3 regions of the Bacillus sp. SH7-1 genome follow, and region 2 is predicted to be linked to each of the others. Evidence: riboswitches for the same ligand, from Rfam matches in the RefSeq annotation. Region 2 holds a riboswitch; each other region holds the start of a gene.
The links. A riboswitch is a leader RNA that binds a small molecule or an ion and turns the genes downstream of it on or off. The one in region 2 is predicted to bind S-adenosylmethionine.
Positions count from the first base shown of each region.

Region 1: it holds a riboswitch for S-adenosylmethionine, as region 2 does, so the genes downstream of both, DN390_RS26335 (amino acid ABC transporter permease) here and DN390_RS19690 (cyclase family protein) in region 2, are expected to answer to the same signal.
Region 3: it holds a riboswitch for S-adenosylmethionine, as region 2 does, so the genes downstream of both, metK (methionine adenosyltransferase) here and DN390_RS19690 (cyclase family protein) in region 2, are expected to answer to the same signal.

Region 1 is NZ_QNUD01000042.1:26,971-30,260, forward strand. Features, by position in the region: gene DN390_RS26330 (amino acid ABC transporter ATP-binding protein) at 1-684, opposite strand, end outside; gene DN390_RS26335 (amino acid ABC transporter permease) at 704-1,372, opposite strand; SAM riboswitch class I at 1,442-1,548, opposite strand; gene DN390_RS26340 (VanW family protein) at 1,775-2,686, opposite strand; gene DN390_RS26345 (hypothetical protein) at 3,025-3,290, shown strand, end outside.
Region 2 is NZ_QNUD01000024.1:77,515-80,804, forward strand. Features, by position in the region: gene DN390_RS19680 (ATP-binding protein) at 1-264, shown strand, start outside; gene DN390_RS19685 (hypothetical protein) at 489-869, shown strand; gene DN390_RS19690 (cyclase family protein) at 897-1,529, opposite strand; SAM riboswitch class I at 1,615-1,727, opposite strand; gene DN390_RS19695 (PRK06851 family protein) at 1,877-2,986, shown strand; gene DN390_RS19700 (nucleotidyltransferase domain-containing protein) at 3,108-3,290, shown strand, end outside.
Region 3 is NZ_QNUD01000030.1:112,654-115,943, forward strand. Features, by position in the region: gene pckA (phosphoenolpyruvate carboxykinase (ATP)) at 1-1,432, opposite strand, end outside; SAM riboswitch class I at 1,661-1,782, shown strand; gene metK (methionine adenosyltransferase) at 1,950-3,149, shown strand.

The DNA of each region.
Region 1 (3,290 bases), on a different contig from region 2:
GCGAAAAATTTCTTCTGCCGTTCCCTGCTCTACAATAATGCCATCAGCCATAAATATAATACGGTCCGCTACTTCTTTTGCGAAATTCATTTCATGTGTGACAATAACCATTGTTATATGCTGCCTTGCCAAATCCTTAATGACTTGCAATACCTCGTTCACTAATTCTGGATCAAGTGCAGAAGTCGGTTCATCAAACAATAATACAGCGGGATTTAAAGCCATTGCCCTAGCAATACCTATTCTTTGTTGTTGCCCACCTGATAACATCGTTGGGTAGAAATTTTCTTTTTCAGCTAAACCTACTTGTTTTAATATTTCTCTTGCTATTCTTTTTGCTTCTTCTTCACTTTTTTTCTGTACAACTGTTAATGGCGTTGTAATATTTTGCAATGCTGTTTTATTTTTAAATAAATTATAGTTTTGAAAAACCATTGCTGTTTTTTGGCGTAATTTTATTATTTCCTTTTTATAAAGCTTCTTCGCATGAATCTCTAAATCTTCAATTCTAATACTTCCATCCTCTGGTTGTTCTAATAAATTTAAACATCTTAATAGTGTCGATTTACCTGAACCAGAAGGTCCAATAATGACTACCACTTCTCCTTTATTTACAGTAAGTGAGATTCCTTTTAGTACTTCATTTCTTTCGTAAGATTTATACAAATTACTTATCTCAATCACACATATCACCTCATCCCTGTTACAAATACGGTGCATCGAGTTTCTTTTCTAACTTTTTCTGTCCCCAGCTAATTACAATTGTAATAATCCAATATACAATCGCTACCGCTAAGTAACTTTCCATATAACGATACGATTGTGCCGCTAACATTTTCGCCTGCGCTAAAATTTCAGCCACCCCAACTGCAAAAGATAAAGAAGATTCTTTTAACAATCCGACAAAATTATTTCCAAGTGACGGTACTGCAACACGAATAGCTTGTGGAAAGATAATCTGTCGCATCGCTTGCGCTTTTGTCATTCCAACTGATAAACAAGCATCCATTTGTCCTGATTCCACAGCATTTAATGAGCCTCTAATAATCTCTGACAAATAAGCAGCATTATTTAAACTGAGACCAATTAAAGTTGCTTGCATCGCTGTAAGTACTGTAAAGGTTGGAAATATTTGCGGCAATCCGAAATACAACACAAACAATTGAACTAATAAAGGTGTTCCTCTAAAGAAAGATATATATACTCTTGCAATAGAATATAAAAATTTTGTTTTGTTTTTCGTTATGATTGCCAAGCAAATCCCTATAACAAAAGAAATAATCATTGAAACTACAGTAATTCCTAAAGTTATGTATACATACTTAAATAATTGCGGAAAACTTTCTAAAAAATACGTTACATCAAACTTCACTCTATCCCCCCTCTCTAAATAAAAAACTCTTCTTACACATATAAGAAGAGTTGAATGTTAATCCATTTCCCCTCATCTTCCAAACGCTTCATACGTTTGCTGGAATTAGCACAGTACTTGTGTAGCCTGTTGCTGAGATTTCATCGGGCCAGTCCCTCCATCTCTCTTGATAAGAAAACCAATAAATTTTTCCATTTATTTCGTTGTTATTATGAAGAATACAGTTAATTATATATAATGTCAATAGGAAAACTAAGAATTAAATTCAATACTTTTCCAAATATCTTGGTCCTTACATTCACCGAGTCTTGAAGCGTATCATTAATACTCAATAAACTGCACAGAAAAAGCCATGCTTTCTATTGTTAATAGAAAGCATGGCTTTTTTATAGATTATTATTCTTATCGCATTTTATGTACTTCAGCAACTAACTTTCCGCCCTGGATGCCCATATAAAGTTTCACAGGTGCATCATTTGTGTTTTCAAACACTAAATCTAAGTATGGATACGCAATTGTAGCATCTCTTCCTTGTGGAACATAGCCTACTGTTTTAGAATGTGTCGTTCTCTCTACCATTTTTAAACCAGCTTGATCTGCTGCATTGTATAAAGTTGATGATGTTTGACAAACACCACCACCGTATCCATCTACTAATTTACCATCTACAATTTCTTTTCCTAATTGATATCCTTTATCTGGCGTTGTATCACCAATTAATGCATTGAAAGAGAAACGGTCTCCTTTTGCTAATACAACTCCATTTATGCTCGCTGCTGACAAACGAATATTCTCAATACGGCCACCTGTTGAGCCACCTAAATTCGTTTCATATCTACCAATTACCGTACCACTTCCTTGCGCATCACTTATTGTTGCAGTAGGCTTTTTCTCAACAATAGGTAATTGATATGAAGAATCCCACATACCAACGTTTAATAATTTATCTACTAACTCTTTTTCCATCAATTCATAAGCAGGTTTTCCTTCTTGCCAACTCCCATCAGATGCTAAACGTGAAGGAACCATCTTTTTGTCAACGCTTTTCCCAACCTCGCTAGCAACCTTTGTTACCGATTTTTTAAATTTTACTTCGTCTTCAAAATAACCTAGACTCGATAAATCTAGCTTTTTCACTTCCGTACCTGTACGACCATCTACTAAACTAATAGAATCCTGTACTTCTGCTTTAGCCTCTACCGTGTGGCCACCAATATCACTTACTAATGCAACATCACTTACTTTTGTACCACAGCCACTCACTACAGCTACACATAACACCCCAACTAATATACCCTTTACTTTACGGAACAATATACTCTCCCCTTTTTCCCAATATTACTTTTATGTATTATTTCATTTTTATGTATGTTTTGTTACAATCATTTTACAATATATTTATAAATTGTTACAAGTTATTTTTTACTCTATATAAATTACCCTTTTCTTTTCCGAATGTCTATACATATTTGCATAAAAGTTTGAGTTTGATAGAATTGTAACCTTTATGTAACCCCATTCTTTTATCCAGTATATACCATAAAACAAAAGAAATACAAATGTAAAAACTCCATATTCTTATTTATAAAGAAACTTCTCTTGAACATAAATAGGTATTTGCCGTGCCATCGCTCCGCTTTTGCACATACATTATGGTGAATTTAACCTATTTTAAAGAAATGGAGGATGTTTTTATGTACCCCTACAATCCATACGATCCATATAACCAAAATGGTTATCAGCCTCAATATGATTTACAAGCACAATACCAACAATATATAGATCCAGCAGAACAAGTTAATCTATATGATCAAAATCGACAATTCCAACTTCCAATCTCTTTTCCTGGTACTGGAAACCGTCAACTAGAAAGACGAGTAAATGAGCTTGAGCAAAGAGTACGTCAATTAGAAAACAC
Region 2 (3,290 bases):
ATGCCAGAAGGTGGAGATATTCATATCCGTGCATATCAAAAAACTGAAAGGTATTTGTGTATTTCTGTTGAAGATCAGGGTTTTGGTATAGAGAAGGAGAAGTTAGAGAAGATTGGAAAGGCTTTTTACACAACAAAGGAGAATGGTACGGGACTTGGATTAATGATTACATATAAAATTATTCAGGAACATCAAGGAAGTATAGCGATCCAAAGTAGCGTGGGAATAGGAACGAAAGTGGAGATTTCTTTACCGATAGTATAATGTGCTAGAAGAAAATATTTTTCAGAAAAGTGTTCTTGTTGTGTAAATATAAACATTTTATAAAATGTTTCAAGAAGGGTTTTTTTTATAAAATACTTCGTTTATAATGGAGGAAAATATCGACATGAGATTTATTATTCATGTAACGGTTCGGTAGTGTTAGAAAAAGAAGGGGTGCACGCGCATCCTTTTTTCTATGCAGATATGATGAAAGAGGTGGTATGATGGAATTAACATTAAATTCGACTGTATGTTTGCACACGATTCAATTTCGAAAAGAGCAAAAGAATTATATTGTAAAAGATACAATTACAGGAGAAAAATATGAAATGCCGCCACTTTGGATTGATGCATTGGCAATGATGCGTGACGGTTTTTTATTGGGGGAAATTGAGGAGAAATTAAAAGAAGAGTATCCAGCCGAAGAAATAAATATGTTAGCATTTACGAGGCAACTGTTAGAGCTAGAGCTTGTCGAGATGGTAGATGGAGAAGAAATAGCTTGTACAAAGAAGAAAGAGAAAGATTATTTAGCTTGGGTACGTCCTCGTGTCGAGCAATTCTTTCTTAGTTTAAATAAAAAATATAGAAGCAAAGGTCAATAATGATCTTTGCTTTTTTGTATAATTTGTTTAAAAAATAACAGCGAATGCTCTTGCGAAAGCACCATCACTATCTTTAATTTTTAAAGGTGCTGCTGAGAAAAAGAAACGTTTCGTGTTAATGGCATCTAAGTTTGTTAAGTTTTCAATTAAATAAATATTATTCCCAAGTAGTATGTGATGAATCGGTGATGTTTCTGTCGTTACCTCGTCAGGAGAAATGAAATCTAAACCAACAGATTTTACTTTTAATTGAACTAATTCTTCAGCTAATTCTTCGGAAAGATAAAAGGCTTCTTGTTCATATGCTTTTGTATTCCATTTATTAGATAGGTTGGAATGGAAAATGACAATATCCCCTTCTTTTATGTCGGCATTGTGTAATACTTCTTTAGGTAATTTTCGTTCTTGTACATGAGTTACATCAATAAGAACAGCTTCGCCTACAAATTGATCTAGGGATAATTGATCGATAGTAGTTGCGCCTGAAATGAAATGGGCAGGGGCATCGCAATGCGTACCAACATGAACGACAGAATGAAAATCTGTAACTTGATAACCTGTTTCTTCAACGTTTGTAATGGCTTCTAAATTGATTTTTGGTGTTCCAGGGAATTGAGACATATTGTTTTCAAATGTTTGGGATAGGTCAATTACTTTCACTTTAAATACCTCCAATATATGTTTTGAAATATAAAAAACTCACCTTTCATAATCAAGAAAGATGAGTTTTGCACACAATAGTTACGTTTTATCTTTCAAAATGCAATGCATTTTGTAGGAATTAGCACCTATTCAGTTTGTATAAACTGAGGTTGCTGGGCTTCAAAGGGCCGGTCCCTCTGCCTCTCTTGATAAAGGTATATTTAATTTAAAGTTCAGAATTTTTGATATAATAAAATTGTAATTCATTTCCTTTTTTTGTGCAATACAAAATAGGTATTCACCCAAATAAAGTTGCTCGCATATTGTAGCTTATGTAAATAGAATGCTGCGAAGGAGTGAGTGCAGTGACAGGGAATATATTGAATTATTATGCTGGTGGAAATACAGCTAGAGGGTTTCATAATTTATATGAAGAGAATTTAAAAGGGCTAAACAGGTTATTTATTTTAAAGGGTGGCCCTGGAACGGGGAAATCTTCTTTAATTAAGGCAATAGGCCGTGAATGGGTTGAAAAAGGATATGATATTGAATTTTTACACTGTTCTTCTGATAATAAATCGGTTGATGGTGTAATTATTCCGAAGTTAAAAGTAGGAATTGTTGATGGAACATCACCGCATGTTATTGAGCCGAAAATGCCAGGAGTTGTCGAGGAGTATATAAATTTAGGGGTTGCTTGGGATTCAGATAAATTAAGAAAGCAGAAAGCGGAAATTGAACGATTTGTTTCAGAAGCAAGCAAAGCTTTTCAAGCTGCTTACGCTCGTTTTAACGAGGCGTTAATTATACATGATGAGTGGGAGAAAATATATATTAGTAATATTGATTTTAATAAAGCGAATGAACTAACCGATCAGCTGATTCAAAAATTATTTACAGATAAAGGCGGGAAACAATCGCTTGTGAAACATCGCTTTTTAGGAGCAGCTACACCGAAAGGAGCAGTTGATTTTGTTCCTAATTTAACAGAAGGATTACCACATCGTTATTTTATAAAAGGACGCCCAGGCTCTGGGAAATCAACAATGCTCAAAAAATTAGCTAAGGTAGCAGAAGAAAAAGGGTTTGAAGTTGAAGTATATCATTGTGGATTTGATCCAAATAGTCTTGATATGGTTATCGTAAGAGAATTAGGGTTTGCAATTTTTGATAGCACCGCACCACATGAATATTTTCCGAGTCGTGAAGGTGATGAGATTATAGATATGTATGCCCTTATTGTGACACCAGGGACGGATGAGAAGTATGCAGAGGAAATTCGCGATGTCTCCATTCAATATAAAGCAAAAATGAATGAGGCGATGTCTTTCTTAGCGAAAGCGAAATCAGTTCGTGATAAATTAGAACGAATTTATATTGCTGCTATGGATTTTTCAAAAGTAGACGCATATAAAGAGGAGATTCAAAAAGAGTTTGAACGAATTGCGGTTAGTGTAACAGAAAAGAATAAGTAAAAAATAAAGAATTTTGTCTGGCTGTCAGGAGTTTTCTGACAGCTATTTTAGTATGTAGTAAACTGAGTAGTATATTTGTCGAATTTCCAAGGAAATAATCAAAAAATGGAGAGGGTATGAAATGAGAGAGAAAATTAAGGTGGAGTTAGAAAGAATTGAAAAAGAAAATGATGTAAAAATTTTATTTGCAGTGGAGTCAGGGAGTCGTGCTTGGGGATTTCCTTCGAAAGACAGTGATTATGATGTTAGATTCGTTTATATGCATCCGGTAGAATGGTATTTATCAATTCATGATAAACGAGAT
Region 3 (3,290 bases), on a different contig from region 2:
CACCTGGTACGTGAAGTGGAACTTCAAGACCGAAGATGTCATGTTTAGCTGTTTCTGTTTTCGCAAGTTCGCCGTTTAATGCAGCTTGAATCATTGCACGAGTGTAACCTAAGTTCATACGTTTTCCAACGCCGTATTCGCCACCAGTCCAGCCAGTGTTTACTAAGAATACTTTCGCATCGTGTTTCTCGATTTTTTCACCAAGCATTTCAGCATAGCGAGATGCATCAAGTGGTAAGAATGGTGAACCGAAGCAAGTTGAGAATGTTGCTTGCGGAGATGTAACACCGCGCTCTGTTCCTGCTAGTTTACTAGTGTAACCACTTAAGAAATGATACATAGCTTGTTCTTTTGATAACTTACTGATTGGAGGCAATACGCCAGATGCATCAGCAGTTAAGAAAATGATTGTATTTGGGTGTCCAGCAACACTTGGCAGTACGATATTGTCGATCGCATGCATAGGGTATGCAGCACGAGTATTTTCTGTTAAAGTAGTATCGTTATAGTCTGCGATACGCGTTTGGTTATTAATGATAACGTTTTCTAAAACAGATCCAAATTTGATTGCATCGAAAATTTGTGGTTCTTTCTCGTGAGAAAGGTTTACACATTTTGCGTAGCAACCGCCTTCAATATTGAATACACCGTTATCAGACCATCCATGCTCATCATCGCCGATTAATTTACGGTTTGGATCAGCAGACAATGTTGTTTTACCTGTTCCAGATAATCCGAAGAATAGTGCCACGTCGCCTTCTTCACCTACGTTTGCAGAGCAATGCATAGAAAGAATATCTTGTTCAGGTAGTAAGAAGTTCATAATAGAGAAGATTGATTTTTTCATTTCTCCAGCGTATTCTGTACCACCAATTAGTACGATACGTTTTTCGAATGAAACCATAATGAATGCTTCAGAGTTTGTACCGTCAACAGCTGGATCAGCTTTGAAATTCGGCGCAGAAACAATTGTGAACTCTGATTCATGAGTTGTTAATTCTTCTTCAGTTGGACGAATGAATAATTGATGTACAAATAAATTGTGCCATGCATATTCATTAATAACCTGAATTGGTAGGCGGTAATTGCGGTCAGCGCCTGCAAATCCATTGAAGACGAATAACTCTTCTTTTTCTTTTAAGTATTCTAAAACTTTAGTATATAATTTATTAAAATGTTCTTCAGAAATCGGTTGATTCACAGCTCCCCAAGCAATTTTGTCAGCAACCGATGCTTCTTTCACAATAAATTTATCTTTAGGAGAACGTCCTGTATATTTTCCTGTTGAAGCAGAAACGGCACCAGTCGAAGTCAATTTCCCTTCATTTCGCATTAATACTTTTTCCACTAATTGCGGAACACTTAGTTGAATCTGTGCATTGCTTCCGTTCAATAATTCGTGTAAACCAATTTGGACATTCACAGTACTCATATTTATATACCATCCTTTTCATTTAATGAAATATTTCTCGTAATCCCCAACAAGAGTATAACACAATTATATAAATAATGTATACTATTTATTTCTTTTTGTTTGTGTGAATACATTATTTCCTTATTAATATTTCAATTTAGGCGCATTGAGAAAAACTTTCAGGAAAATGTGAATATTAATTGACAAATGAATATCATTTCTTTAGTATAGGTTGGGACGGATACTCTCTTATCCCGAGCTGGCGGAGGGACAGGCCCGATGAAGCCCAGCAACCTCACTTGTAGTGGTAAATACAGGTGAATAGGTGCTAAAACCTGTGCGAGGCTACAGGTCTCGAACGATAAGAGCGAAGGGCAAAAAGCAGTATGCAAGTAGCAAATTAAACCTTTCCTCTATGTAAAGTAGGAAAGGTTTTTCTGTATGCTTGTGGGAGAATAAATGTATGTCGCAGTTTGTGGCAAATTAAGGATGAGTTCCGTACAATATATACAATTACTGTAGGGAGGTTTACCACATGACAAAAAAACGTCATCTGTTCACATCTGAGTCTGTAACTGAAGGACATCCAGATAAAATTTGTGACCAAATTTCTGATTCAATTTTAGATGCGATCTTATCAAAAGACGCAAATGCACGTGTAGCTTGTGAAACAACTGTAACAACTGGTTTAGTATTGGTAGCGGGGGAAATTACGACTTCTACTTACGTAGATATTCCAAAAATCGTTCGTGAAACAATTCAAGGCATTGGTTACACACGCGCAAAATACGGATTCGATGCAGAAACTTGTGCAGTTTTAACATCTATCGATGAGCAATCTGCTGACATCGCTATGGGTGTTGACCAAGCGCTAGAAGCACGCGAAGGTCAAATGACTGACGCTGAGATTGAGGCAATTGGTGCAGGAGACCAAGGTTTAATGTTTGGTTTCGCATGTAATGAGACACAAGAATTAATGCCACTTCCAATCTCGCTTGCTCACAAATTAGCTCGCCGTTTAACTGAAGTACGTAAAGATGACACATTATCATACTTACGTCCGGATGGAAAAACGCAAGTTACAGTTGAGTATGATGAAAATGGTAAACCTGTACGTGTAGATACAATTGTAATTTCTACACAGCATCATCCAGATGTTACATGGGAAGAAATCGATCGCGATTTAAAAGAGCATGTAATTAAGGCTGTAGTTCCAGCAGAATTAATGGATGGAGAAACGAAATTCTTCATCAACCCAACTGGCCGCTTCGTAATTGGTGGACCACAAGGTGATGCTGGTTTAACAGGACGTAAAATCATCGTTGATACTTACGGTGGATACGCTCGCCACGGTGGCGGTGCATTCTCTGGTAAAGATGCAACAAAAGTTGACCGTTCTGCAGCATATGCAGCTCGTTATGTTGCGAAAAACATCGTAGCAGCTGGTCTTGCTGATAAAGCAGAAGTACAACTTGCATACGCAATCGGTGTAGCACAACCAGTATCAATTTCAGTTGATACATTCGGCACTGGTAAAGTATCTGAAGACGTATTAGTAGAACTAGTTCGTAACAACTTCGATCTTCGCCCAGCTGGTATTATTAAAATGCTAGACTTACGTCGCCCAATTTACAAACAAACAGCAGCTTACGGCCACTTCGGACGTACTGATGTAGATCTAACATGGGAACGTACAGACAAAGCTGCAGCTTTAAAAGAGCAAGCTGGTCTATAATATATGAAAAAAAGCTTTGCGCAGTGAGCGCAAAGCTTTTTTTATTTTTTTTACTTATTATTTGAATACATGAATGACAATGTACTTCTCTTTCTAGCTCAATATATTTTTTCATACGTTTATATTTCTGTTTTGCATGAT